Regions from separate parts of the Thauera sp. JM12B12 genome, predicted to be linked through region 2. Evidence: predicted binding sites of a transcription regulator. Region 2 holds the regulator's gene; the other holds the start of a gene.
The links. Region 2 encodes LexA, which represses DNA repair genes until DNA is damaged. Its sites were predicted from a motif close to ACTGTATNTANATACAGT; they were not measured.
Positions count from the first base shown of each region.

Region 1: recA (recombinase RecA) is a predicted target of LexA. The motif match lies at 7,269-7,286, and genes of this name have one in related genera.

Region 1 covers NZ_CP154859.1:642,886-657,360, reverse strand. The annotation lists gene rocD (ornithine--oxo-acid transaminase) at 1-235, shown strand, start outside; gene AAG895_RS02890 (sodium:solute symporter family protein) at 358-1,818, shown strand; gene AAG895_RS02885 (peptidase U32 family protein) at 2,024-3,040, shown strand; gene AAG895_RS02880 (U32 family peptidase) at 3,161-4,072, shown strand; gene AAG895_RS02875 (SCP2 sterol-binding domain-containing protein) at 4,298-4,831, shown strand; gene thiL (thiamine-phosphate kinase) at 5,167-6,126, shown strand; gene AAG895_RS02865 (phosphatidylglycerophosphatase A) at 6,192-6,674, shown strand; gene AAG895_RS02860 (nicotinamide-nucleotide amidohydrolase family protein) at 6,679-7,176, shown strand; gene recA (recombinase RecA) at 7,372-8,409, shown strand; gene recX (recombination regulator RecX) at 8,426-8,875, shown strand; gene lptB (LPS export ABC transporter ATP-binding protein) at 8,862-9,584, shown strand; gene AAG895_RS02840 (RNA polymerase factor sigma-54) at 9,607-11,064, shown strand; gene raiA (ribosome-associated translation inhibitor RaiA) at 11,082-11,405, shown strand; gene ptsN (PTS IIA-like nitrogen regulatory protein PtsN) at 11,545-12,030, shown strand; gene hprK (HPr(Ser) kinase/phosphatase) at 11,999-12,946, shown strand; gene ilvA (threonine ammonia-lyase, biosynthetic) at 13,049-14,475, shown strand, end outside.
Region 2 covers NZ_CP154859.1:1,976,495-1,990,969, forward strand. The annotation lists gene AAG895_RS08840 (PDZ domain-containing protein) at 1-1,028, shown strand, start outside; gene AAG895_RS08845 (hypothetical protein) at 1,055-1,645, opposite strand; gene AAG895_RS08850 (DNA polymerase Y family protein) at 1,793-3,346, opposite strand; gene imuA (translesion DNA synthesis-associated protein ImuA) at 3,362-4,108, opposite strand; gene lexA (transcriptional repressor LexA) at 4,182-4,790, opposite strand; gene AAG895_RS08865 (zinc-dependent alcohol dehydrogenase family protein) at 4,885-5,916, opposite strand; gene AAG895_RS08870 (peroxiredoxin) at 6,140-6,631, shown strand; gene AAG895_RS08875 (peptidylprolyl isomerase) at 6,612-7,097, shown strand; gene AAG895_RS08880 (dipeptide ABC transporter ATP-binding protein) at 7,153-9,300, shown strand; gene AAG895_RS08885 (transglycosylase SLT domain-containing protein) at 9,347-10,549, opposite strand; gene gloB (hydroxyacylglutathione hydrolase) at 10,743-11,516, opposite strand; gene AAG895_RS08895 (methyltransferase domain-containing protein) at 11,545-12,270, shown strand; gene rnhA (ribonuclease HI) at 12,271-12,729, shown strand; gene dnaQ (DNA polymerase III subunit epsilon) at 12,741-13,466, shown strand; gene AAG895_RS08910 (CBS domain-containing protein) at 13,585-13,992, opposite strand; gene nqrM ((Na+)-NQR maturation NqrM) at 14,007-14,210, opposite strand; gene AAG895_RS08920 (spermidine synthase) at 14,325-14,475, opposite strand, start outside.

The DNA of each region.
Region 1 (14,475 bases), 1.3 Mb from region 2:
CGGCCTGCTCATCGGCCTGGCCCTCGACCCCGCGCTGGCCGACGCCGGCGAGGTCGCCGAACGCCTGCTGGCACGCGGCATCGCCACCCGCGACACCAACGACAACGTCATCCGCCTGGCGCCGCCGCTGGTGATCGACGAGGCCACGCTCGACGAGGCGGCGAGCCGCATCGTCGACACGCTGCGCGCGCTCGTGCCCGCCGACGCCGCCGCGACCGTTGCGCACATGCAATAAATCGCGAGCGATCAAGCCCTTGGCGTGCGATTCGCGCCCCCGGCGACGCCCTTCTGTTGTTAAACTCGCGCCCTCTTTTTTCGCTCACCGCGCGCGGATGCGCCATCACGAAGGGCCTAATCATGCTGCTCTGGCTTGTCGTCGCCTATCTCGTCGTCTCCATCGGCATCGGCCTGTATGCCGCCACCCGGGTGCACAACGCGCGTGACTACATCACCGCCGGCCGCAACCTGCCGATGATCATCGTGCTGGCCATGGTGTTCGCCACCTGGTTCGGCGCCGAGACCGTGCTCGGGATCTCCGCCACCTTCATCGAGGAAGGCTTCCGCGGCCTGATCTCCGACCCGCTCGGGGCCTCGGCCTGCCTGATCCTCTTCGGCCTCATCTTCGCCCGCCCGCTGTACCGCATGAACCTGCTCACGCTGGGCGACTTCTTCCGCATGCGCTACAACCGCACGACCGAGCTGGTGCTGTCGATCTGCATCGTGCTGTCCTACCTCGGCTGGGTGGCGGCGCAGGTGACCGCGCTCGGCCTGGTGTTCAACGTGCTGTCGGGCGACCTGGTGAGCATGAACCAGGGCATGCTGATCGGCGCCGGCGTGGTGCTGGTCTACACCCTGTTCGGCGGCATGTGGTCGGTGGCGATGACCACCTTCGTGCAGATGATCGTGATCGTGATCGGCCTGGTCTGGGTGAGCTGGATCGCCGGCGACATGGCGGGCGGCTTCGAGAACGTGATCAGCAAGGCCGCCGCGGAAGGCAAGTTCGAGTTCCTGCCCACGCTCGACCTGGTGGACATGGTCGCCTGGTTCGCCGCCTTCGCCACCATGGCGCTCGGCTCGATCCCGCAGCAGGACGTGTTCCAGCGCGTCAATTCGTCGAAGAACGAGACGGTCGCGGTGTGGGGCACCACGCTCGGCGGCGTGAGCTACTTCTTCTTCGCCGCGGTGCCGCTGTTCCTCGCCTACACCGCCAACATCATCGACCCCGCCATGGTCGCGCGCCTGATGGAGCAGGACTCGCAGCTCATCCTGCCCACCCTGATCCTGCAGTACATGCCCTTCTATGCCCAGGTGATCTTCTTCGGCGCGCTGCTGTCGGTGATCATGTCTACCGCGTCGGGCACGCTGCTGGCGCCCTCGGTGACCTTCTCCGAGAACGTGCTGCGCGGCTTCATTCCCGGGATGAGCGACCGCGCCTTCCTGCTCAGCACGCGCGTGACCGTGGTGATCTTCACGATCTTCGTCACCTGGTACGCCACCACCACCGAGGCCAGCATCCACCACATGGTCGAGAACGCCTACCGCGTGACGCTCGCCGGTGCCTTCGTACCGCTCGCCGCCGGACTGTTCTGGAAGCGCGCCAACAACCTGGGCGCGGCGCTCGCGATCATCCTTGGCCTCTCCACCTGGATCCTGTTCGAGCTCTTCGTCCCCGAAGGCGACATCGAACCCCAGCTCTACGGCCTGGCGGCAAGCACGCTCGGCATGCTGGTCGGCGGCCTGCTCGGCCCGAAGCCGCACCATCGCCCGCATATGGGCGGGCACCACGCCGCGGCGGGCACCTACCACACGCATCGCTGACCCCGAGCCCTGTGGGAGGCCCCGGGCTCTGTGGGAGCGGGCTTGCCCGCGAATAAGGGCGTCGAGCGCACTGTTCGCGGGCAAGCCCGCTCCCACGAAAACCAGCGGCACCTTGAAGTGGGCGCCTGCGTTTGATGACGATCAACGCGGGCGCCGCCGGCCTCGTTTATGGTTGCGGCGTTTTTTGCCCCGGATTCCGTCCGCCATGACCGTGCCTCACCCGATCGAGCTCGTCTGCCCCGCCGGCAGCCTGCCGGCCCTCAAGACCGCCGTCGATCACGGCGCCGACTGCGTCTACCTCGGCTTCAAGGACGCCACCAACGCGCGCAACTTCACCGGCCTCAACTTCGATCCGCCGCAGATGCGCGAGGGCATCGCCTACGCCCACACCCGCGGCAGGAAGGTGCTGCTCGCGCTCAACACCTACCCACAGACCGCCAACTGGTCGAGCTGGACGCAGGCCATCGACCGCGCCGCCGAGTTCGGCGTCGACGCGCTGATCCTCGCCGACCCCGGCCTCATGGCCTACGCCGCGAAGACGCACCCGCAGCTGCGCCTGCACCTTTCGGTGCAGGGCTCCGCCACCAGCTACGAAGCGATCAACTACTACCATGAGCGTTTCGGCATCCAGCGCGCGGTGCTGCCGCGCGTGCTGTCGATGGCACAGGTCGAGAGCGTGATCGCCCACACCCCGGTCGAGATCGAGGTCTTCGGCTTCGGCGGCCTGTGCGTGATGGTGGAAGGCCGCTGCGCACTGTCGGCCTACGCCACCGGCGCATCGCCCAACTGCAACGGCGCCTGCTCGCCAGGCAAGCACGTGCGCTGGGAAGACACCCCGCGCGGCATGGAGACGCGGCTGAACGGCATCCTCATCGACCGCTTCGCCGACGGCGAGCGCGCTGGCTACCCGACGCTGTGCAAGGGCCGCTTCGAGGTCAACGACGAGACCTACTACGCGCTCGAGGAACCCACCAGCCTCAACACCCTCGAGCTGCTCCCCGAGCTCGCCCGCATCGGCATCCGCGCGATCAAGATCGAGGGCCGCCAGCGCAGCCCGGCCTACGTCGCCCAGGTCACCAAGGTGTGGCGCGCCGCGCTCGACAAGCTCAAGGCCGGCGGCGCCGAAGGCTTTGCCGTGCTGCCGGCGTGGATGGCCGAGCTCAACAAGGTCTCCGAAGGCCAGAGCCACACGCTGGGCGCCTACTACCGGCCGTGGAAGTGAGCGACTGCTCGATCACGCCCCAGCCTGCCGTGCACAACCCGATCGCCGCGCCCGCTCGACGCGCCCCCGATGCGCGCAGCGGCACCGTGGCGACATGCCATTGAGATGAGAACCGCCCCCATGAAAATCGCCCTCGGCCCCCTGCTCTACTACTGGCCCCACCAGAGCGTGCTCGACTTCTACGCCGACATGGCCGACGCGCCGCTCGACACCGTCTATCTCGGCGAGACGGTGTGCTCGCGCCGCCACGAACTGCGCCTCGAGGACTGGCTCGAGGTCGGCGAGGTGCTCGCCGCCGCCGGCAAGGAAGTGGTGATCAGCACCCAGGGCCTGATCGAATCCGAATCCGACCTCAAGGTGATGCGCCGCATCGTGCGCCAGAGCGCCGAGGGCGAGCCCGGCTTCCGCGTCGAGGCCAACGACATGGGTGCCGTGCGCCTGCTCGCCGAGGCCGGCGTCAGGAACTGGGTCGCCGGCCCGACGCTGAACCTCTTCAACCCGAGCACGCTGCAGCTGATGATCGACGCTGGCGCCACGCGCTGGGCGGTCGCCCCCGAGCTCGCGGGCGCGGCACTGGCCGAGGTGCGCGCCGCGCTGCCGGCGCCGGTCGAGACCGAGGTCTTCGCCTACGGCCGCCTGCCGCTGGCGCACTCGGCGCGCTGCTTCACCGCCCGCCATTTCAACCTGCAGAAGGACACCTGCGAGTTCCGCTGCCTGTCGATCATGGACGGCATCACGCTGCGCACCCGCGAGGGCGAGCCCTTCCTGACCCTGAACGGCGTGCAGACCCAGTCGGCGCGGGTGCACAACCTGCTCGGCGACCTGCCCGCGGTACAGAAGAGCGCGGAGGTGCTGCGCATCAGCCCGCAGGGCGCGCACACCCGCGCCATCATCGAGCTCTTCCGCGCTGCGCTCGACGGCCATCAGGCACCGGCTGCCGCACTCGCCGCCAGCCGCCCGCTGATGGTCGAGGCGCCGTGCAACGGCTTCTGGCACGGTCGTGCCGGCGTCGAGCAGTACATCGCCGCCTGAACCGTGGGAGCGGACCTGGCCGCGAATGGCGCGCGGGGTCGTCGCCAGTTCGCGGGCAAGCCCGCTCCCACACCGGCATCGCGCCACCCCGCCGCGTGGGAGCGGCCTTGGCCGCGAAAGCGGCGCTTGATCTTGCGACATTCGCCGGCAAGCCCGCTCCCGCAGAGAGTTGCTCCCACATAAGGGATCTCGCTGCCCTCCCTGCCCCGCTTTCGGAGACCGAACATGCCCGCCCTGCCCTCGCTCCCCCGTCCGCCCCTGCCCGCCGCGCTGCTCCCCGGCAGCCTGCGCCAGCGCATCGGCGAACGCCTGGAGGCCTTCCGCGTTCCCGACTTCACCGTGCCCGCGGCGCTGGCCAGGCTCGTCGCCCGCCTGCCGCAGCAGCCGCCCACCCATGCCCTGACGCTCGCGCTCAACCTCGCGCTGGGCCGCATCCTGCCGCGCGACACCCTCGAGCCGCTGAGCGGACGCCACCTGCAGATGCGCGTGCTCGATGCCGGACTGACGCTCGACTTCAGCCTCACCGAGACGGGCTTCCGCCGCGCCAGCCCGCCCACGGGCACGAAGCCCGACCTCGTCATCTCCGCCACCACCCGCGACTTCATCGCGCTGGCGCTGCGCGAGGAGGACCCCGACACACTGTTCTTCAGCCGCCGCCTGCGCATGGAAGGCGACACCGAGCTCGGACTGCTGGTGAAGAACACGCTCGACGCGGTCGACTGGGACGCGCTCAAGAACAGGCTCGCCGGGCGGCGCTGAGCCGCGTCTGCGCAAGAGCTGCCTACGGATGACGTGGGCGGACCTGCTCGCGCATGGAGCCCCCTGAACCGCTTCAGGCAGGCTTTGCAGGAGGGGCCTGCCCGCGAATGGTGCATCCTGAACCGCTGCGGGCAGGTTCCTTGTGGGAGCGGGCTTGTCCGCGAATGCAGACCGGAGCCAGCACTTTCGCGGGCCAGCCCGCTGCCATGCGGTGCGGCGCCGCTCGCCGCGATCGCCCCGCTACGCGTGCATGGACGATCCGTGCGCTGCCGCGTGTGCGGTAAGCTAGGCGCCCGTCCCCACTCCGGCCCCCGCTCCCGGCGCCGCACCTCGCAATGCCCTCCGAGTTCGACCTGATCCGGCGCCACTTCACCCGCGCCCCCCGCCACACCGACCTCGCCGTCGGCGACGACGCCGCGCTGCTGCGCGCCCAGCCCGGCTCGCAGCTCGCGGTGACGACCGACATGCTGGTGGCCGGCACCCATTTCTTCGCCGACACCGACCCCGAGGACCTCGGCTGGAAGACGCTCGCCGTCAACGTCTCCGACCTCGCTGCGATGGGCGCACGTCCGCGCTGGGCCTTCCTCGCGCTCGCGCTCCCGGTCGCGGACGAAGCCTGGATCGCCGCCTTCGCGCGCGGCTTCTTCGCCTGCGCCGGCGCGCACGACATCGACCTCGCCGGCGGTGACACCACGCGCGGGCCGCTCACGCTGTCGGTGACCCTGCTCGGCGAAGTTCCGCAGGGCGCAGCGATCACGCGTGCGGGCGGGCGCCCCGGCGACGACCTGTGGGTATCGGGGCAACCCGGCCGGGCCGCGCTCGGCCTCGCCGCGCTCCGGGGCGAGACCGCCTTGTCGCCAGCGGGTCACGCGACCTGCATCGCCGCGCTGCAGCGCCCGCAGCCGCGTGTCGCGCTGGGCCTGGCGCTGCGCGGGCTGGCCTCCGCGATGCTGGACGTCTCCGACGGCCTGCTCGGCGATCTCGGCCACATCCTGGAGGCCTCGGGCACGGGCGCCCGCATCGACGTGGCCGCGCTACCACTGCCTGCGCTGGTCGCCACCGGAGCCGACCCTGCGCTCGCCCGGCGCAGCCTGCTCGGCGGCGGTGACGACTACGAACTGCTGTTCACCGCGCCGGCCGCATGCCGCGCCGAGGTGGAGGCGCTCGCCCTGCGCCTCGGGCTGGCACTGCACCGCATCGGCGAGCTGACCGCCGAGGCGGGTGAGCTCCGGCTGCACGAGGCCGACGGCACGCTCGTACGCAGCGCCCGCACGGGCTACGATCACTTCTGCTGACACGCACACGCTCGGCACCCCGCCTGGGCGGCGACCGCCTCCCGCATACGACCCCCGATACCACCATGCGCCCCACCCTCCGCCTGATGATGAGTCACCCCGCCCACTTCATCTCGCTCGGCTTCGGGTCCGGGCTGTCGCCATGGGCGCCGGGCACGATGGGCACGCTGCTGGCATGGGCGCTGTACCCGCTGATCCGCACGCCGCTGTCGGAGTTCGTGTTCCTCGCCCTGCTCGTCAGCCTCTTCGTCGCCGGTGTGCTCGCCGCCGAGCGCACCGGCCGCGCGCTCGGCGTGCCCGACCATGGCGGCATCGTCTGGGACGAGATGGTCGCAACCTGGCTGGTGCTCCTGTTCGCCCCCAAGACCGTGCTCTGGCAGGCGACGGCAGTGGCGCTGTTCCGCTTCTTCGACATCGTCAAGCCGCCGCCGGTGCGCTGGGCCGACCGCAGCTTCAAGGGCGGCTTCGGCGTGATGTTCGACGACCTCGTCGCGGCCGGCTATACCCTGCTCGCGCTCGCCATCCTGGTCAGTCTGATCGGAGTCTGAACCGATGACCGACACCGAACTCGACATCCTCGCCGCCCGGGTCGGCACCGCCCTGGCAACACGTGGCTGGCGGCTCGCCACCGCCGAGTCGTGCACCGGCGGCTGGATCGCCGAAGCGATCACCGCGGTAAGCGGCAGCTCGGCCTGGTTCGACCGCGGCTTCGTCACCTACTCCAACGAGGCCAAGGCGGACATGCTCGGGGTGGCGACCGCGACGCTCGCCACCCATGGCGCGGTCAGCGAGGCGACCGTGCGCGAGATGGCCGAGGGCGCCCTGGCCCGCAGCCTCGCGCAGTGCGCCGTGGCGGTCTCGGGCGTCGCCGGCCCGAGCGGCGGCACCGCGACCAAGCCGGTCGGCATGGTCTGCATCGGCTGGGCCGTCCACGGCCAGCCTACCCGGACCATCACCGCACGGTTTCCCGGCGACCGCGCCGCGGTGCGTCGGCAGACGGTCATCCGCGCGCTCGACGGCATCCTCCAGCTGGCCGCGCAGCAGCGCTGACGGCGCTCCCGCGCTTGCGCGGCAGCTATTCTTTTGGCATAACCACGCGGCACTGGCGCGCGCCCGCGGAAGCGCGGCGCGAAAAATCTTTGCCTGTTCTTTCATACAGGCCTTAGACTGGCGCCATGCACGAGGCAGGCCCGCACGCCTGCAATCTTTGTGCCATAATCGGCTCAACTTACAGGACGCATTTCCATGGACGACAACAAGGCCAAGGCCCTCGCCGCTGCGCTCTCGCAGATCGAAAAGCAGTTCGGCAAGGGTTCGATCATGCGCATGGGCGACGGCAACGTCGAGCGCGACATCCAGACCGTCTCCACCGGCTCGCTCGGGCTCGACATCGCGCTCGGCCTCGGCGGCCTGCCGCGCGGTCGCGTGGTCGAGATCTACGGCCCGGAATCCTCCGGCAAGACCACGCTCACCCTGCAGGTCATCGCCGAGATGCAGAAGATGGGCGGCACCGCGGCCTTCATCGACGCCGAGCACGCGCTCGACGTCGGCTACGCCGAAAAGCTCGGGGTGGACATCGAGGACCTGCTGATCTCGCAGCCCGACACCGGCGAACAGGCGCTCGAGATCGCCGACATGCTGGTGCGCTCGGGCGGGGTGGACATCGTGGTGGTCGACTCGGTCGCCGCGCTCACGCCCAAGGCCGAAATCGAAGGCGAGATGGGCGACCAGCTCCCCGGCCTGCAGGCGCGCCTGATGTCGCAGGCACTGCGCAAGCTCACCGCGAACATCAAGCGCACCAACACGCTGGTCATCTTCATCAACCAGATCCGCATGAAGATCGGCGTGATGTTCGGCAGCCCCGAGACGACCACCGGCGGCAACGCGCTCAAGTTCTACGCCTCGGTGCGCATGGACATCCGCCGCACCGGCACGATCAAGAAGGGCGACGAGGTGGTCGGCTCCGAGACCCGCGTCAAGGTGGTCAAGAACAAGGTGTCGCCGCCGTTCAAGGAGGCGCACTTCGACATCCTCTACGGCGAGGGCATCTCGCGCGAGGGCGAGATCATCGACCTCGGCGTCGAGCACAAGATCGTCGACAAGTCCGGAGCCTGGTACGCCTACCAGGGCGACAAGATCGGCCAGGGCAAGGACAACTCGCGCGAGTTCCTGCGCAACAATCCGGCACTGGCGCGCGAGATCGAGAACAAGGTCCGCGTTGCCGTCGGCCTGCCCGAAATGCCCCCGGCCACGCCGGCTGCGCCGGCGCCGGCCGAGGCCTGACTGCCGCGCGTCGAGCATGGGCGAGCCCAGCCTGCGCGAACGCGCCCTCCGCCACCTCGCCCGGCGTGACCACTCGCGGGCCGAGCTGGCGAGGAAGCTCGCCGCCCATGGCGACGCCGACGAGATAGAGGCGGTCATCGAACGCATGGGCGAACTCGGCCTGCAGTCCGACAGCCGCTATGCCGAGGCCTTCGTGCGCGGCAAGGCGGCGCGCTTCGGCACCAGCCGGCTGCGCAGCGAGCTCGCCCGGCGCGGCATCGAGCGTGACCTGATCGACGCGGCGCTCGCTGGCGAGTGCGTAGAATCGGAAGCGGAGCGTGCCCGCACCGTGTTGCGCAGCCGCTTCACCGAACCGCCCGCCGACGCCCGCGAATGGGCTCGCCAGGCGCGCTTCCTGCAAACCCGCGGCTTCGCGCCCGACCTGATCCGCAAGCTGCTGAAAGAGCCCTACGATGAGTCTGCTTAAGGTCGCCGGCCTGCAAAAGCGCTACAAGGCGCGCACCGTCGTGCACGACGTCGGCTTCGAGGTCGGCTCCGGCGAGGTGGTCGGCCTGCTCGGTCCCAACGGTGCCGGCAAGACCACCTGCTTCTACATGATCGTCGGCCTGGTGCGCGCCGACGGCGGCCAGATCACCCTCGACGGCAAGGACCTCACCCACCTGCCGATCCACGCTCGCGCGCGACTCGGCCTGTCCTACCTGCCGCAGGAAATGAGCGTGTTCCGCAAGCTGACGGTGGCCGAGAACATCCAGGCCGTGCTCGAGCTGCAGAACCTGGAGAAGCGCCAGGTGGGCGAGCGCCTCGACGAACTGCTGCACGAACTCGGCATCCACCACCTGCGCAACAACACCGCGATCTCGCTCTCCGGCGGTGAACGCCGGCGCTGCGAGATCGCGCGCGCGCTGGCCACCGACCCGCGCCTGATCCTGCTCGACGAGCCCTTCGCCGGCGTGGATCCGATCGCGGTGATCGACATCCAGAAGATCATCCGCTTCCTCAAGGAGCGCGGCATCGGCGTGCTGATCACCGACCACAACGTGCGCGAGACGCTCGGCATCTGCGATCGCGCCTACATCATCAGCGAAGGCCGCGTGCTCGCCAGCGGCCAGCCCACCGAGATCATCGACAACGAGCGCGTGCGCCAGGTCTATCTCGGCGAGCACTTCCGCCTGTGAGCGCACGCAGCGGACCGACGCGATGAAGCCCAGTCTCCAGCTCAAGCTCTCCCAGCACCTCACGCTGACCCCGCAGCTGCAGCAGTCGATCAAGCTGCTGCAGCTGTCGACGATCGAGCTCAACCAGGAGATCGAGCGCATCCTGCTCGAGAACCCGATGCTCGAACGCGAGGACGGCGACGGCGCGGACTTCGCTCCGAGCCCGCCCCCCACACCCTCGTCCGAACGCGAGTCGAGCAGCGAGAGCGCCGCCGAATCGCCCCCGGCCGACAGCGCGTCGCGCGAGGGCGGCGAGGGCAGCAGCGAGGACGAAGGCATCGACTGGTCCAACGTCGGCACCGGCGCATCCAGCCGCAGCGAGAGCGACGACGACGATGTCGACTACCAGGATCTGCAGGCCGCGAGCACATCCCTGCGCGAACACCTCGACCAGCAGGTGGCGCTGTCGCCGCTCAGCGACCGCGACCGCGCCCTGGTGCGCTTCCTGATCGAGGCACTCGATGACGACGGCTACCTGCACCAGCCGCTCGAGGACCTGCTCCAACTGCTGCCGCCCGAGTCCGAGGTCGATCTCGACGAGCTCACCATCGCCCTCCACCACGTGCACAACCTCGAGCCCGCCGGCATCGGCGCCCGCAGCCCGCAGGAATGCCTGGCGCTGCAGCTGCGCACGCTGCCCGACTCGCCGATCCGCGCGCTCGCCCTCGACATCGCCACGCGGCACCTCGAGCTTCTCGCCGACCGCAACTTCGCCCGCATCAAGAAGCTCACCGGCTGCGACGACGACGCCCTGCGTGCCGCGCAGGCGCTGATCTGCAGCCTCGACCCCCACCCCGGCTCGCGCTACTCGAACACCGAGACGCGCTACGTGCTGCCCGACGTCGTCGTGCGCAAGCTGCGCGGGCGGTGGACGGTCACGCTCAACCACGACGCCATGCCGCGCCTGCGCATCAACCGCCTGTACGCCAGCCTGCTGCAGCAGAACCGCGGCCAGGGCGGCGGACTCGGCGGCCAGCTGCAGGAGGCACGCTGGCTGATCAAGAACGTGCAGCAGCGTTTCGACACCATCCTGCGCGTATCCCAGGCCATCGTTGACCAGCAACGGCAGTTCTTCGATCATGGGGACGTGGCGATGCGGCCACTCACCCTCCGGGAGATCGCGGACCAGCTCGAGCTGCATGAATCCACCGTCTCGCGCGTCACCACGCAGAAGTACATGGCGACCCCGCGTGGCGTGTTCGAACTCAAGTATTTCTTCGGCAGTCATGTCGCCACCGACACCGGTGGAGCTGCATCCTCGACGGCGATTCGGGCGCTGATCCGCCAGCTGGTGGATGCCGAAGACAGCAAGAAGCCGCTGTCCGACGCCAAGATTGCGGAAGTTTTGGGCCAGCAGGGTATCGTGGTCGCGCGGCGGACGATCGCCAAATACCGCGAGTCCCTCAATATCCCGCCGGTCAGTCTGCGCAAATCCATCTGACAACAACAGGAGTTACCATGAATCTCAACATCACCGGGCGCCACGTGGAAGTCACCCCCGCCATCCGCGACTACGTGACCACCAAGCTCGACCGCGTCATTCGTCACTTCGACAACGTCACCAGCGTCTCCGTGATCCTCTCGGTCGAGAAGCTCAAGCAGAAGGCCGAAGTCACCCTCCACGTGCGCGGCAAGGACCTCTTCGTCGAGAGCGACGACGCCGATCTCTATGCCGCCATCGACGCGATGACGGACAAGCTCGACCGCCAGGTGCAGAAGTACAAGCAGAAGCAGTCCGACCACAACCACGAGACGCTGAAGCACCAGACCCCCGAAGCCTGACGCCTGCGTTGCAGCCCCACGTCCGGGGTGTGGTTATAATGCGCGCGTTTTCACGACGCGATCTCCACTCGCCCCGGACCGTCTGCCCGCCCTGCGCGGCAGTCCCGAAATCCCGGGCGTTGCGCGAGCCAACCTGCGAATGAGCCTCATATCCCAACTCCTGCCACTGTCCAATGTGGTGGTCGATCTCGACGCGAGCAGCAAGAAGCGCGTCTTCGAGCAGGCTGGCCTGCTGTTCGAGAACAACCAGGGCATCGCCCGCAGCACCGTGTTCGACAGCCTGTTCACCCGCGAGCGGCTTGGCTCGACCGGTCTGGGCCAGGGCATCGCGATCCCGCACGGGCGGATCAAGGGCCTGAAGGAGGCCGCCGGTGCGTTCCTGCGCCTGGCGACCCCGGTGCAGTTCGACGCCCCCGACGGGCGGCCGGTGAGCATGCTCTTCGTACTCCTCGTCCCCGAGCAGGCCAACGAGACGCATCTGCAGCTCCTGTCGGAGCTGGCACAGATGTTCAGTGATCGCGAGTTCCGCGAAGCCCTGCAGAGCGCACCCGACAGCGCCCACATCCACCAGATGTTCCTCAAGTGGGACGCCGATGCGGCAAACCAGCGTAGCGCGGCTGTATGAGGCGCACCGCGACAGCCTGAGCCTCAGCCACGTCAGCGGCCGCCTCGACGCGCGGCTGTCGGTCGGCGAGGAGCGCATCTGGCCGGCCGACCTCGTCGGCCACCTCAACCTGATTCACCCCACCCGCCTGCAGGTGCTCGGCACCGCAGAGCTGGCGTGGGCGCAACGTCAGTCCAACGAGAAGGTGGCACGCCACCTCAACGAGATCCTCTCCGCCCGCCCGCCCGCGATCATCGTCGCCGATGGCTGCGAGGTGCCAAACATCATCCACGGCATCTGCGAGGCGCACGACGTGGCGCTGTTCACCGCCCGCCACCCTTCGGCCAGCGTCATCGACCAGCTGCGCCTGTACGTGTCGCGCGAACTCGCCGAGAAGGTGTCCCTGCACGGCGTGTTCATGGACGTGCTCGGCGTCGGCGTGCTGATAACCGGTGACTCGGGTGCAGGCAAGTCCGAGCTCGGCCTGGAGCTCATCTCGCGCGGCCATGGACTGGTCGCCGACGACGTCGTGGAGTTTTCGCGCGTCGCCCCCACCGTGCTCGAAGGGCGCTGCCCCGAGATGCTGCAGGACTTCATCGAGGTGCGCGGCCTCGGCCTGCTCAACATCCGCACCATCTTCGGCGAGACCGCATGCAGGAGGAAGATGCGCCTGCGCCTGATCTGCCATCTGGACCGCCGCCAGCCCGGCCCGGACGATCCCTGCCGGCTGCCACTGCAGCAGGAGACGCAGGACATCCTCGGCGTGAGCATCGCGCGCGTGGTGCTGCCGGTCGCCGCCGGACGCAACCTGGCGGTCCTGCTCGAGGCCGCGGTACGGTCGACCATCCTGCAACTGCGCGGCATCGACTCCACGCAGGAGTTCATCGAGCGCCAGATGCGCGCGCTGCGCAAGGCCGAGGACGACAGCGCCGCCTGAACGCGCCGCGTCCGCGGGGCTGTTACCGAGCGGCAGCGCACTTGCGGCTCGCCGGCCGCGGCTGTTACCGTCGACCGCTTTACAGCAGCGCACTGGCCGGCCATGATCTCCCCCACGGATTACCTGGAACGCATCCTCAACGCACAGGTGTACGACGTCGCGATCGAGACGCCGCTCGACTTCGCGGCCAATCTCTCGGCCCGTGCCCACAACCGCATCTTCCTCAAGCGCGAGGACATGCAGCCGGTGTTCAGCTTCAAGATCCGCGGCGCCTACAACAAGATGGCCAAGCTCTCGCCCCAGGCGCTCAAGCGCGGCGTGATCTGCGCCTCGGCCGGCAATCACGCCCAGGGTGTGGCGCTGTCGGCGGCCAAGCTGGGCGTGCGTGCGGTGATCGTGATGCCGAGCACCACGCCGGCAATCAAGATCGACGCCGTGAAGGCGCGCGGCGGCGAGGTCGTGCTCGCCGGCGAGTCCTATTCGGACGCCTACGCCCACGCGCTCGAGCTGGAGAAGGCCGAGAAGCTCACCTTCGTCCACCCCTTCGACGACCCCGACGTGATCGCCGGCCAGGGCACCGTGGGCATGGAGATCCTGCGCGCGCATCCCAAGCCGATCCATGCCGTGTTCTGCTGCGTCGGCGGCGGCGGGCTGATCGCGGGCGTGGCGGCCTACATCAAGCGCCTGCGACCGGAGACGAAGATCATCGGCGTCGAGGCGGTCGACGCCGACGCCATGACCCAGTCGCTCGCCCAGGGCCGGCGGGTCAGCCTGGATCAGGTGGGAATCTTCGCCGACGGCGCGGCGGTGAAGGAGGTCGGCGCCGAAACCTTCCGCCTCTGCCAGCAGTATGTCGACGAGATGATCGTGGTCGACAACGACGCCATCTGTGCGGCGATCAAGGACGTGTTCGAGGACACGCGCTCCATCCTCGAGCCCGCCGGCGCGCTCGCCGTGGCCGGCGCCAAGGAGTACGTGCGCCGCAACAAGCTGCGCGACAAGAACCTGGTGGCGGTGGCCTCGGGCGCGAACATGAACTTCGACCGCCTGCGCTTCGTCGCCGAGCGCGCCGAGCTCGGCGAGCAGCGCGAGGCCGTGCTGGCGGTCACCATCCCGGAGAAGCCGGGCTCGTTCAAGAAGTTCATCAGCGTACTCGGCAACCGCAACATCACCGAGTTCAATTACCGCTACGCCGACCCGCATCAGGCCCACATCTTCGTCGGCGTGACCGTCCACAACCGCAACGAGGTCGCCCGCCTGGTCGAGATGCTCGAGCGCCACGAACTGCCCGCCCTCGACCTCACCGACGACGAGCTCGCCAAGACCCACGTGCGCTACATGGTGGGCGGGCGCGCGCCGCAGGCGGAGAACGAGGTGGTGTATCGCTTCGTGTTCCCGGAGCGCCCCGGCGCGCTGATGAATTTCCTCTCCAACCTGCGCTCGGACTGGAACATCTCGCTGTTCCATTACCGCAACCACGGTTCGGACTTCGGCCGCGTGCTGGTGGGCATGCAGGTACCGCCCGCTGA
Region 2 (14,475 bases):
CGCTGATCTGCAGTCGTGCCGACCTGCCATGGAAGGGCATGGAGGGGCTGCCCGAGGCCTATCGGAGCTTCCTCGGGCTGTGCAGTCACGAGTACTTCCACACCTGGAACGTCAAGCGCATCAAGCCCGCGGCGTTCACGCCCTACGACCTCACGCGCGAGAACCACACCCGCCTGCTGTGGGCCTTCGAGGGGTTCACGTCCTATTACGACGATCTTGCCCTGGTGCGCAGTGGCGTGATCGGTGTCGACGACTACCTCGAATTGCTCGGCAAGACGATGTCGAACGTCATGCGCGGCAGCGGGCGCCTCAAGCAGAGCGTGGCGGAATCGTCCTTCGACGCGTGGACGAAGTACTACCGTCAGGATGAGAACGCCCCGAACGCGATCGTCAGCTATTACGCCAAGGGCGCGCTGATCGCGCTCGCGCTCGACCTGCAGCTGCGTGCGGGCAGCGCGGGTCGAACCAGCCTGGACGACGTCATGCGGCTGCTCTGGCAGCGCCATGGCCTGAGCGGCCTGGGCGTGCCCGAGGACGGCATTTATGCCGCCGTGCGGGATGTGGCCGGCGAGGGACTCGGGCGGCGGCTTGCACGCTGGCTGCAGAAGGCGGTCGAGGGCTGTGATGACCTCCCGCTCGCGCGCCTGCTCAAGCCCGTGGGGGTGACGCTCGAGGCTGCGCAGGCGAGCCCGGCTCCGGTGCTGGGCATCAAGCTTGCGGCAGGCGGTGGCGAGGCGAAGGTGGCGAACGTGTTCGACGCCGGCCCTGCCCAGAGGGCGGGCGTGTCGGCGGGAGACGTGCTCGTCGCCCTCGACGGCCTGCGCATCGCAAGCGCGAAAAGCCTTGAGGACATGCTGTCGCGGCGACGCGCAGGTGACGAGGTGAGCGTGCACGTCTTCCGACGCGACGAGCTCATGAACTTTCGGTTGCTGCTGGCCGAGGCCCCGGCCGACAAGTACGGGCTCAAGCTCTCCGAGCGCGCCCCGGCGGGCGCACGTGCGCTGCGCAAGGGCTGGCTTGGGCGCTAGCAGGCGGGGCGCCCTGCCGGCTCGGTTCAGTCGGCTGCTGCGGAGCGGGGAAGGAGCTTCGGGCGCCAGTAGCGCCAGGCGAGGAAGGCGAACAGGCCGCCCATGATCAGCCAGAAGCCCACGCCCTGCCAGTACGCGATCGGATCGGTGGCGAGGAAGTAGTCCCGCGGCGGGCGCACGAAATGAATGCGTCCGCTCGCGAGGGCCTGCACGACCATGAAGAGTGCGGCAAGGGCGGGGGCGAACCAGACCACCAGCCCGGCGCCGACGATCACCCGGTCGAGCGCTGGAGAGCTCTTGCGACGCGGACGATAGACGCTGTCCACCCCGAACCAGATGGCCAGCAGCAGACCCACCGCTGCCGCGAGCGGGCCGACCGCCATGGCGGCGCCGAGCAGGGTGGCGGCAGCCATGAAGGTGGCGCCTTCCATGCGCACGATCTCGGGCCACAGGTGGTCGAGCTGCGAGAACAGCAGCCACGAAGCCGGCAGCGCGACGAGGCTGACGAGGAGGCCGAAGAGTGCGCGGCGGCGGGCAAGATCGCCGCGCAGTGGAGCGGGTCGTGCCGCAGGCGTCACGGCGGAGAGGGAAGAGGCGGGGGTCGAAGGCTCGGGCATCGGGAGGAGGCAGCGTGCGGGCTGGGTATTCGTTGTTGGATGAGGCGAAGGCATGCGGGGCGCAGTGTACTACGTCCGTCGATGCACGCCGGGCGACGGCGGCCGTGTCTGGATTCGGGCGCTGCCGGCGTGTGCGCGCGGTGGGACTCAACCGAAGTAGCCATGCACGAACCACTCACCCGGCGCGTCCAGGCAGTTGAAGACCCAGCACAGGGATTGGTCGACATCGCGTGCCAGGTAGTAGTCGCGACGGACCACCTGACCATCCCACCAACCGGTCTCGATGCGCTCGGCATCGCCGAGCAGGGTGAGGCGCTCGGGAGAGATCGCTCCTGGAACGGGAAGGAGCCAGAGCGGACGCAGTCGCTCGTGGGCCTTGGATGTGGTGCGCAGGGTCTTGGCAGGAGCGCTTCGTCCCGCCCCCGTCGTGCGCGGAACGGCGCCGGGTTCGCAGGCGAGCCAGGCTGATTCCGGGCGATGGTCGCCATGTGCGTCGAGGCGGTAGATCGCGCTGCGCCCCAGGCGTGCCTGCAGGCGCGCGAGCAACAGGGCGGCGTCCCGGTCCGAGGCCGATGGATCGCCGAACAGGTCGCTACTGGCGGGGCGTGCGTCCACCGCGTGTTCAGCCTGCAGCCTGAGCGCACGGACCTCGTCATCGAGACGGATCGTGGCAAGGCGCTCCCGGGCGATCAGGGCGAAGCGGGCTTCGTCCTGGCTGGGTTCGCCCATGGCCAGCTCGAGCAGGGTGGGGGGGCGGGACGTGTGTTCCAGCACCAGCGAGCACAGATCCACTGCAGCATGATGGGCCTGGAGCCAGCCCGCCAGGCTGGCAAACAGTCTGCGTGCGGCGAACAGCAGGGCTTCGGCCTGATGCGTGGAGGCGGGCAAGGCAAGCCCGTGGTCGAAGCGCGCCGGCGGTTCGAACCAGGGGCGGGGGTCGGGCAGTTCGCCGCGGGCGCGTGCGAGCGTGCGCGCGGCGGACTGTGCCTGGCGGCGGGCGAGACCGGCAGCGGGCAGACGGCGCACCTCGCCAAGGGTGCGCAGGCCGAGGCCTTCGAGCAAGGCCAGCGTGTGTGCGTCGCAACTGCCGTCTTCACCGAGCAGGGGGAGCGGGAGCGGGTCGATCATGGATAACCAGTGCGCGGGCGATGCGTGACCGTGCGTGACCGGGGGCAGCGGTTCGGGGGGCGCCGATGTGGCTGCGTCGCCTTCTGTCTGCAGTGCACGGGCAGGGTCGAAGCTCAGCCCTGTGCGGGCGAACCAGCGCGCGGCGAGCGGCGTGGGCGCGCAGCCCGTGCGGGCCTCGAAGCCGAGTTCGGCCTGGAGTGCCTCCCGGAGCGTGCGCTCGATCCGGCTCGCGCCGCCGAACAGGCGCAGGCAGGCGGAGATCTCCATCAGCACCGCATCGGGTGGAGACAGGCTGATGCGCGGGCTGAAGCGTCCTGCCCAGGTGGCGATCTCGGCGAGCGCCGCATGCTCACGGGCGGTGTCGCGCGGCTGCAGCCGCAGCTCGGGCACCAGGGCGAGCGCGCTCGTGCCGCGCATTCCAGGGTGGACGCCGAGTGCTTGTGCGCACGGCGTCACCTCCAGCAGGGTCGTCCCCGGGGGGGCGGCGACGATGGCGAGCGGGAGGGCGTCGCGGATGCCGCGGGTGAATACCTGGAGCGGCAGCGCCGGCAGCAGGATGGCGAGCCAGAGCATGCGTGCAGGCCGGTTTCAGCGTACGCGTTCGAGCATGCCCGGGCGCGTCATGGACCCTGTTGGCGAGAGGGGCGGCAGTGCATCGGTGTCGACCGCTGTCGGGCGTATGTGCAGCAGCACGGGGCGGATGGCTGGCGGCCCCTTGCGCTTGACGATCCGCACTTCGAGCTGTCCGCCGCGGGCGGCGAGCGCGAGGCGCAGGGGGGCGGGCGAGGCCTGACCGGCGGCGTCAAGCGGTCGGAACAGGAACAGGGGCGTGGCGCTGTCCTCGGCGGCGAGCTGCAGCCGGCGCAGGCCGCCGCTGTCGATCTTCGGCAGCCATGCGAGCACGGCCGAGCAGCTGCCCGAGACGGTTGCCTGGCGTGCTGCCCAGAGCAGAGTGCGAGGCTGTTCGGGGCGTACGATCAGCAGGCGGGAGAGCGGCACCCCTGCATCTGCCAGTGCCGGCGCGTAGGGCAGCAGCGGCGGCGCCAGCCACACGATCCATTGCTCGGGGCGCGTGCGCTCGAGCACCGGCAGCAGCATCGACAGCTCGCCCACGCCGGGGCGTTCGAGCAGCAGCTCGATCAGGGCGCCGAGCGGCCATCCGCCACCGGGCAGTTCGGCGTCGAGGGTATCGAAGCCGGTGGAGCAGACCTCGCCACGGCTCTGGGCGAGGTGACTGGCCTGCCAGACGCTGCCTGCCGGCAGTCCGGCCAGCAGCGCGCGGACGGACGCCGCGGACGGATCCTGTTCGGCAATGCGCGGGGCGATGGCAGCCATGGCGGGCATGATGCGAGGGGAAGGGTGGGGCAGAGGGCGCGGCGCACGTCGGCGAGGGGGCGGCCGATGATGCTCAGTGATCCTTGCGGATCAGGCCGACCATGACGCCTTCTATGACCACCGGCGCGCGCCGGGTGTCGATGACGATGGGGGCGTAGTCCGGATTGGCCGGCAGCAGCTCGACCACCGTGCCCTTGCGCTGCAGGGTCTTCACGGTGACGTCGTCGTCCACACGGGCGACCACGATCTGACCGTTGCGCGCCTCGGCGCTGCGATGCACGGCGATGAGGTCGCCGTCGAGGATGCCGGCGTCGCGCATGCTCATGCCGCGCACGCGCAGCAGGTAGTCCGCCTTGGGCGAGAACAGGGACGGATCGAGCTGGTAGCGCGCCTCGACGTGTTCTGCGGCGAGGATGGGGCTGCCGGCAGCGACGCGGCCGACCAGCGGCAGGCCGAGCGCTGCGGCCAGGCGGATGCCGCGGGCGCGGCCTTCCTCGAGCAGGATGGCGCCCTTGGCGGCGAGCGCGCGCAGGTGGGTTTCGGCCGCGTTCGGCGAACGAAACCCGAACGCGGTGCACACCTCGGCGCGGGTGGGCGGACGGCCTTCGGACTCGACCGTGGCGCGGATGAAGTCGAGGATTTCCTGCTGGCGTGCGGTGAGGGTTTCGCTACGGGCGCTCATGACGGCCTCCATGGGGATGGCTGTAATTTTAAACAGTTGTGCGCCGAGAGCAAGCCTCCGCGTTCGTCAGCTCCTGATCTGGGTGCCGCCGCGTTCAGGGCATCAGCACCGCCGCCCCCTGCAGTTCTCCGCGGCGCAAGCGTGCGAGCGCCTCGTTGGCCTCGTCGAGCGCGAAGCGCGTGACCTCGGTGCGTACCGGCACCTTCGGTGCCAGGGCGAGGAATTCATCGCCGTCACGCCGGGTGAGGTTGGCCACCGAGACGATGCGGCGTTCTCCCCACAGGATGTCGTAGGGAAACGCCGGGATCTCGCTCATGTGGATGCCCGCGCACACCACGACGCCGCCCTTGGCGAGGCTGCGCAGCGCGGCGGGAACCAGTTCGCCGGCAGGCGCGAAGATGAGCGCGGCATCGAGCGGCTGCGGCGGCCTGTCCTGCCCGCTGCCGACCCAGCAGGCGCCGAGCTGGCGGGCGAAGGCCTGGCTGGCGGCGTCGCCGGCGCGGGTGAAGGCGTGGACCTCGCGTCCCTGCCATACCGCCACCTGCGCGATGATGTGGGCGGCGGCACCGAATCCGTACAGACCGATCCGGCGCGCGTCGCCGGCCATCGCCAGCGCGCGGTAGCCGATGAGGCCGGCACAGAGCAGGGGGGCTGCCTCGGCGGGGTCGGCCGCCTCGTCCAGCGCGAAGCAGTAGCGTGCGTCGGCGACCGTGTATTCGGCGTAGCCGCCATGGATCTGGTAGCCGGTGAAGCGGGCGTTGTCGCACAGGTTCTCCCGCTGGCTGGCGCAGAAGCTGCAGTGTCCGCAGGTCCAGCCGAGCCAGGGCACGCCCATGCGCTGGCCATGCCGGACGCCTGAAACGCCGGCGCCCACCGCGGCCACGCGACCGACGATCTCGTGCCCGGGAATCATCGGCAGCGCCGGATCGGGCAGTTCGCCATCGATCAGGTGGAGGTCGGTCCGGCATACGCCGCAGGCTTCGACGCGCAGCAGGATCTGGCCGGCGGCCGGCCTTGGGAGCGGGCGTTCGACCGCCTTCAGGGGCTCGCCGGGGCTCTCGAGCAGCATCGCGCGCATGCTCGAGGGCAGGGTGGAGTCGTCGGTGCGGGAGAGTCGGGTTGCCATGGGGCGCGCTCCGGTTGCGGTGGCGATGATGCACTGCGTCTTGAGCCGTCGCCCGATCTGGGCTATTGCTTCAACACGGTGTCGGCTGGCGGCACCCCACGCACCGACCCAACCAGGGAGGAAGGCCAGAATGCTCGATCGATCCCACGTCCAGGAGCAGTCCAGCGCGGGTAGTGTTCGCCGGGGGTCTCGGCTAGAATCCGGCCCACATCAGGGAGAACACATGCTGCAGAGCGGAGACATCGCCCCCGCATTCACCTTGCCGGACGCCGACATGGAAATTTTCGACCTCGCGTCGGTGGTCGGCAAGCAGAATGTCGTTCTCTACTTTTATCCTCGCGACAAGACGCCGGGCTGCACGCTCCAGGCCGCTGACTTCAGCGACCACGACGACGAGTTCGCCCGCTTCGACTGCATCGTGGTCGGTGTGAGTCCCGACGACTGTCTGACCCACGCCGAGTTTCGTGACCAGGAGGGATTGTCGATCCGCCTGCTTTCCGATTCCGACACCGACGTGTGCCGGCTCTACAACGTGTGGCAGGAACGGGAAGTCGACGGAGTGAAGAAGATGGGCGTGCGGCGATCGACCTTCGTGATCGACAAGCAGGGCAGGATCCGCCACGCACTCTACGATGTGACGCCTCGCGGCCACGCCGCCGCGGTTTTCGAACTGGTCAAGGAACTGGAACCTCAGAATGCAAAACGAAATCGTTAAGAACAGCATCGTCACGCTGCAGTACACGGTGCGTGACCCGGATGGCGCGATCATCGATGACGGCCATCACCCCCTGGTTTATCTGCATGGCGGCTACGATGGCATCTTCCCGGTGCTCGAAGAGGCCCTGCACGGCAAGAAGGTCGGCGAGACGCTGCAGGTCAAGCTGCAGCCCGAAGATGCGTTCGGCGACTACGACGAGGAACTCATCCTGGTCGAGGACGCCAAGCTCTTCCCCGAGAACATCAAGGTCGGCATGAGCTTCGAGCGCGTCTCCGACGACGGCGAGGAAGATCTCGTCTATCGCATCACCGACATCGCCGACGGCAAGGTCGTGGTCGACGGCAACCACCCGCTGGCAGGCGTTGCGCTGGTGTTCGACGTCACCGTCGCCGAAGTGCGTCCGGCGAGCGCCGAGGAGATCGCCCACGGTCACGTTCATGGCCCTGGCGGTCATCACCACTGATCCCGATCGAGGGGCCGCGTGAGCGGCCCTTTTTCATCGCTGCCCCCGGTCCCGAATGACTCGATCCGCTCCGCACACGGCTGCCTCCGTACCTGCCGGCTCCCTGTCTGCCGAGGCTCTGCTGCAGGTCGCCGGCCTGGGCGTGAAGATCGCGCGTGCAGAGGGCGATGTCCGTCCGGTGGACGGGGTCGACTTCAGCATCGATGCCGGAGAGACCTTTGCCCTCCTCGGTGAGTCCGGCTGCGGCAAGTCGATGACGGCGCTCGCGCTCATGCGCCTGCTCCCGGATGCGGGGCAGATCGCCGGAGGCAGCGTCCGCCTCGGGGGCGAGGAACTGCTCGCGCTCCCGGAGTCGGCGATGCGCCGTGTGCGCGGTGGGCGCATCGGCATGATCTTCCAGGAGCCGTCGACCAGCCTGAACCCGGTGATGACCGTGGGCGAGCAGATCGGCGAGGCGCTGGCACGCCATGGCCTGCGCGGAGAGGCCGCGCGTGGCGAGGCGGTCCGGCTGCTGGAGGCGGTGGGGATCCCCGATCCGGCGCGGCGCCTGCAGGATTATCCGTTCCAGTTCTCCGGCGGCATGAAACAGCGGGTGATGATCGCCATCGCGCTCGCCGGGCGGCCGCAACTGCTGATCGCCGACGAGCCTACCACCGCGCTCGACGTCACCATCCAGGCGCAGGTGCTCGACCTGCTGGCCGAGCTCCAGCGTAAAGAGGGGATGGGCATGCTGCTGATCACCCACGATCTCGGCGTCGTCGCGCGCATGGCTCACCGCGTCGGGGTGATGTACGCCGGCGAGGTGGTGGAGACGGGCGCGCGCGCGGCCTTCTTCGCCGCCCCGCTGCATCCGTATTCGCGCAAGCTGTTCGCAGCGCTGCCGGGTGCCGACCGGCGTGGCAGCGCGCTCGATGCGCCTGCGGGCAGCGTGCCGCCCCTGGATCGTGCCTTTCCGGGCTGCCGCTTCGCCGAGCGCTGCCCGGCGGCGTTCGACCGCTGCGACGAGGAGGCGCCGGGCTGGCACCGTGTCGGTGTGCAGGCGGTGCGCTGCCATCTGTACGAGGGCGTGAGCGTGCCGCGGCCGCTCGAGCATCTCGCGGCGGCCACTGCTGCAGTGCATCGCCAGCGCAGCCCGCAGCCCGTGCTCGAGGTGCGCGACCTGGCCGTGCATTTCCCGGTGCGCAAGGGCGTGCTCAAGCGTACCGTCGGCCACGTGAGAGCAGTCGATGGTGTGAGCCTGCGGCTGGCGCCAGGCCGCACGCTTGCCCTGGTCGGCGAATCCGGTTGCGGCAAGACCACCGTCGGTAAGGCCATCCTGCGCCTGCTCGAACCGACCGCGGGCGAGCTCCTGCTCGACGGCGAGCCGTTCGCGCAGTGGCCCGAATCGGCGCTGCAGCCGGTGCGCCGGGCGGTGCAGATGGTGTTCCAGGACCCCTTCGCCTCGCTCAACCCGCGCATGCGCGTCGGCGAGATCATCGAGGAAGGGCTCGCCGCGCTCGATGCCGGCAGCGACGCCCGCGCGCGCCGGGCGCGCGTGATCGAACTGCTCGAGCGCGTCGGCCTCGGTGCGGAGATGCGCTGGCGCTATCCGCACGAGTTCTCCGGCGGTCAGCGCCAGCGCATCGCGGTGGCGCGTGCGCTGGCGGTGTCACCGCGGGTGATCGTCTGCGACGAGCCCACCAGCGCGCTCGACGTCTCGGTGCAGGCGCAGTTGCTCAACCTGATGCGCGAGCTGCAGCGCGAGCAGGGGCTGGCCTATCTTTTCATCACCCACAACCTTGCGGTGGTGGAGTATCTCGCCGACGAGGTCGCGGTGATGTACCTCGGGCGCATCGTCGAGGAGGGGCCGGTCGAGCGCGTCATCGGGCAGCGGGCGCATCCCTACACGCGCGCGCTGCTGGCGGCCGTGCCGCGTGTCGGCACGGAGGCCGCAACGGTCGGCGTCGATGGCGCGGCCTCTGGCTCGGCGCAGGCGCCGAGTTGCCGGACGGGCGGCGGCGCGGGTGACTCGCGTGCGGCGGTGACCGGCGTTCGCATGAGCGGGGCGGTCGAGCTGCCTTCGCCCCTCGATCCGCCAGCGGGTTGCCACTTCCAACCTCGTTGCCCGCATGCGACCGACGTCTGCAGGGCCAGCTATCCGCCGGTGACCGAGCTCGCGCAGGGTCATCGCGTGCGCTGTCACTGGCCCCGTTTCGACGACTGACCGGGCTCCCAGGGGCGGCCGGCGCGTCATTGCGGCCGTGCGTGTATCAGCGCGCCCGGCTGCCGTTGCGTTTCGCGCTGCGCTTGCTCGCCCCAGGCTTCTTGGCCTTGGGTGATTTCAGCCGGGGTTCGCTGCGGTTTGCCCCGGGCGGGCTCAGCTTGAGCCCGGGCTGGCGCACGCTGGCCGCAGCGAGCGGCAGCAGATTGCTGACCTCGAGCGCACCGTCGGCATCCACCCCGTCGGGCACCAGCAGCGCGTAACCGGCGCCTGGCCGGCTACCGGGGGCAAGGGCGTTCAACTTGAGCAGCTCGGCAGTGCTCAATCCGTGACGGCTGGCCACGGCCTCGATATGCTCGCCGGGCTCGAGCACGTGCATGCGCCAGCCTCGGTCGTCCTCGTCGAGCTCGGCGAGGCCCGTCTGTAGCTGTTCTGCGCGATCGGTGGGGACGATGAAGGTCTGCCCCGGGGTCGTGACTGCAGGGCGGTTGAAGCCGGGATTGAGGGCGAGGAATTCATCGAGCGGCATCTCCGACAGCCGTGCCGCGGTCGCCAGATCGACACCGACCGGCGCCTCCACGGTGACGAAGTGGAGTTCGTTGGCGACGTAGGGCAGCTCGAAATGGAAGAGTTCGGGCTGTGAGACGATGTTCTTGATCGCCTGCAGCTTGGGGACGTAATTGCGCGTCTCGTCCGGCATGCGCAGGTGCTGGTACTCCTGCGGCAGTCCTTCATCTGCGTTGCGCCTGAGCGCGCGTTGCACCGCGCCCTCGCCCCAGTTGTATGAGGCGAGGGCCAGATGCCAGTCGCCGTGCATGTCGTAGATGCGCTGCAGGTAGTCGAGCGCGGCATTGGTGGAGGCGATCACGTCGCGGCGCTCGTCCACCCAGGGGTCCTGGGTCAGGTTGTAGTGCTTGCCGGTCGACGGGATGAACTGCCACAGGCCGGACGCATGCGCGCGCGAGTAGGCCATCGGGTTGTAGCTGCTCTCGACCATCGGCAGCAGGGCGATTTCGGTCGGCATGCCGCGGCGCTCGAGTTCATCGACGATGTAGTACAGGTAGCGTCCGCCGCGCTCGAAAACCTGTTTGAGAAAACGCGGCCGGTTCAGATAGAAGCTCTGCTGGTCCATCACCCGGTCGCTGTCGAGGTCGGGCATGCCGAAGCCGCGGCGGATGCGGTCCCAAATGTCATTGGCATCGCGAGTGAGGTCGAGGGTGAGGATGCGTTCTGGCTCGATCGGCGCGCTCATCTGGGGCGCTGCGGCGGTGGCCGAGAGCCCCGTTCGCGCGGTCACCGCAGCGGAGGGCACGGAGCGTTCGGCCTGTGCATGTGCGAGCGGGAAAAGGCAGGCCGCGGTCAGCCATGCGACGGACAGCGCAACGCGGCGCAGCGCGTGGGTGCCGCGGGCGGTGCTCCGGTATGAACATGACATGTTATGTGGCTCAGAAGCCGTCCTTCCAGGCGCGCAATGCGGCGAGGCAGTCCACCGGGTCGTGCAGCGCACGGCCGACCTGCTTCGCCACGCTGCCGGCCACGCTCGGCCGGTCGCAGCGCAGGAAGGGATTGATCGCGCGCTCGCGCCCCATGGTGCTGGGCAGGGTGGGTTCTCCGCGCGCGCGCAGTGCCTCGCACGCGAGGGCGTAGGCGTCGCGCTCGGGATTGTCGGGCTCGGCGGCGCGGGCAAACGCCAGGTTGGACAGTGTGTATTCGTGGGTGCAATAGACCCGGGTCGTGGAGGGAAGCGCCGCGAGCTTGGCCAGCGACGCGGCGAGCTGGGCAGGGGTGCCTTCGAACAGTCGGCCGCAACCGGCCGAGAACAGCGTGTCGCCGCAGAACACCAGCCCCGGTTCGATGTCCATTGCCACGTAGGCGACGTGGCCGGCGGTGTGGCCGGGCACGTCGAGGACGCGGAAAGCGGTCGCGGGGGCTGCGATGCGGATCTCGTCGCCCTCTCGAACCGGTTCGGTCACGCCTTCGATCGACTCCCCGGCCGGTCCGAAGACGGGCACTTCTGCATGCGCAAGCAGTTGTGCAAGGCCGCCGACGTGGTCGGGGTGGTGGTGGGTCACGAGGATGGCGCCGAGTTGCAGGCCGAGGTGGTCGAGCGCCTGCCGCACCACGGTGGCGTCGCCGGGATCGACCACCAGCGCATGGCGGCCGTCGTGAACGAGCCAGATATAGTTATCGCGAAAGGCGGGAACGGGGATAATGTCCATCCCGCGAATTGTGAGGACCTGAGTGCCGATGTCAATCCTCCAGTTCCAGGACTGGCTGCAGACGCCGCAAGGACGCTATCTGCTCGAGTGGGAACAGGGCCAGCTCGATCGCATGGTGGCCGACATCTTCGGCTACAACGCGGTACAGCTCGGGCTGCCCGGCATCGACCTGCTGCGCGCCAACCGGATGCCGTATCGGTTGCGCTGCGCGCCCGAGGGCGGCGGAGTGCGTGCCGACGCGTATGAGCTGCCCTTCGCCAGCGGCAGTCTCGACCTGGTCGTGCTGCCGCACGTGCTCGAGTTCTCCTCCCATCCGCACCGGGTGTTGCGTGAGGTCGAGCGGGTGCTGGTGGCCGAGGGCAGCGTGGTGGTCAGCGGCTTCAACCCGTTCAGCCTGTGGGGTATGCGCCGGCTCGTGGCGCGTTCCACGGGCAGCATGCCGTGGCGTGGGCAGTACCGCTCCGCGATGCGCATCCGCGACTGGCTGACGCTGCTCGGCTTCGAGGTGCAGGGTAACGGCTTCGGCTGCTATGCGCCGCCCGTGGCCAGGCCGCCGTGGCTCGAGCGCTGGCGCTTCATGGACCGGGCGGGCGAGCGCTGGTGGCCGGTGCTCGGGGCGGCTTATCTGCTGCATGGCGTCAAGCGCGTGCAGGGCATGCGGCTGATCACGCCGCACTGGCGTGACCGCAAGGCCACGTCGAAGAGACTTTCGCCGGTCGCGCAGCGCGACGGTGGTACGAGGAAAACGCAGTAAATGGAAGAAGTGGATATCTACACGGACGGCGCCTGCAGCGGCAATCCCGGTCCTGGCGGCTGGGGGGCGATCCTGCGCTCCGGCCCGCATGAGAAGGAGATCTGGGGCGGCGAACCCGCCACCACCAACAACCGCATGGAGTTGCTCGCCGTCATTCGCGCACTCGATGCCCTCAAGCGCCCGGTCTCGGCGCGCGTGCACACCGACAGCCAGTACGTGCAGAAGGGCATTTCGGAGTGGATCCATGGCTGGAAGGCACGTGGCTGGAAGACTGCGTCCAAGGAGCCGGTGAAGAATGCGGACCTGTGGCGCGCACTCGATGAGGCTGCGGCCCGCCATCAGGTGCAATGGTTGTGGGTGCGCGGCCACTCCGGCCACCCGGAGAACGAACGTGCCGACGAGCTGGCGCGTCGTGGTGTCGACGCCGTGCGTCGCAGCGGCGCCATTGTGCAGGGCTAGGAGCGAGGAACATGCGACAAATCGTGCTCGACACCGAAACGACCGGCCTCGACTGGCGCAACGGCGACCGCGTCATCGAGATCGGCTGCGTTGAACTGCTCAACCGCAACCTCACCGGTCGACATTTCCACGTCTATATCAACCCCGGGCGGAGCATCGATGCCGAGGCCGTGGCGGTGCACGGGATCACCGAGGAGTTCCTGGCCGACAAGCCGGGGTTCGCCGCGATCGTGGCCGACTTCGAGGCCTTCGTGCGCGATGCCGAGCTCGTCATCCACAACGCCAGTTTCGACGTCGGCTTCCTGGATCACGAGCTGGAACTGCTCGGTCGCGGCCGCCTGTCCGCCCTGTGCGCCGGCGTCATCGACACGCTGAAGCTCGCCAAGGAGCAGAACCCGGGCAAGAAGGCGTCGCTGGACGCGCTCTGCGACCGCTACGAGATCGACAACGCGCACCGCGAGCTGCACGGCGCCTTGCTCGATGCCGAACTGCTCGCCGAGGTGTATCTGGCCATGACCCGCGGCCAGGAGAGCCTGATGATCGGCCTCGAGGAGGAGGCGATCATCGGCGAGACCGACGCGGGTGGCGTGGCGGTCGAGCGTGTCGCGCTGAAGGTGTTGCGCGCGACCGAGGATGAACTCAAGGCGCACGACGCCGTGCTGGGCGATATCTCCAAGGCCAACAAGGGACTGTGCCTGTGGTTGCCGCCCGAACCGGTGGCTGACGCGCCCGCCTGATTCTGATGGGCCACCGGGTCGGCGTCGCGAAGGCCGGAAGTCTGGAACCGAAGTCGGGCGCGTGCAGGAAAACCCGGGTTGCTGACCGAAGCCTTGCTCCCCGGGTCCGGCTCCGGCCTCAGCGCGCCTCGCGGCGGAGCTTCTCCAGCCCCTTGAGGATGTCTCGGCGCGAGATCTGTCCGATCAGGCGCGAGCCCTCCACGACCGGCAGGCAGCGGTAGTGCTTGCCGAGAAACATCTGGATGGCATCGATGAGGCTGGCGTCGCCGGATATGGCGGTCACGTCCCGACTCATGAAGTCCTGCACCGTCCCCTCGTCGCGGCGGAAGTAGGACGCATCGAGCGCGGCCTTCAGGCAGTCCTTTTCCGACAGGAAGCCGATCAGGCGGCTGTTCTCGTCCACCACGGGCGCACCGCTCAAGCCACGTTCGAGCAAGGTGTGGATCGCCCTCAGCAGGTTGGTGTTCGAGGTGAAGGCGAGGTGGTCGCCGATCATGTAGTCCTTCACGAGCAGGGAACTGAGCATACTGACTCCCGGGTTCAGTGTTGTTGTTCAGCGCTCTGGGCGTCGATGCGCGCCTGGCGCTTCGAGCACGGCTTCTTGCAGCCGAATTCGCAGTCCTGTCCCATGGCCCCCAGGCCTCCACAACTGCCGGCGATCGGCTTGCGGCCGAACATGACGCCGATGGCCATGCCGGCAATGACGATGCCGACGACGAGAAGGGTGATCAGGAAGGTGTTCATGTCGATTTGCCTCGATCCTGCGGGCCTTCGCAGACCCATTTGAAACAAGAATAACGCGAGCGCACGTGTTGTCGCCATCGTCGCGTGCGTGGCGCTGCCGGAAGCCGCGCGCCGCTAGAGTTGCAGATGCCCTCCGGGCAGTCCGCCCGCCGCTTCGAGGCGGGTGACGGTGGGCAGCAGATCCAGCCCCGTTTGCTGCTTGAGAGCGCGGGCGCGCTCACGCAGTTCGTCCGCCGTGCGCGCGATTGGTTCACCCGCAGCGCCG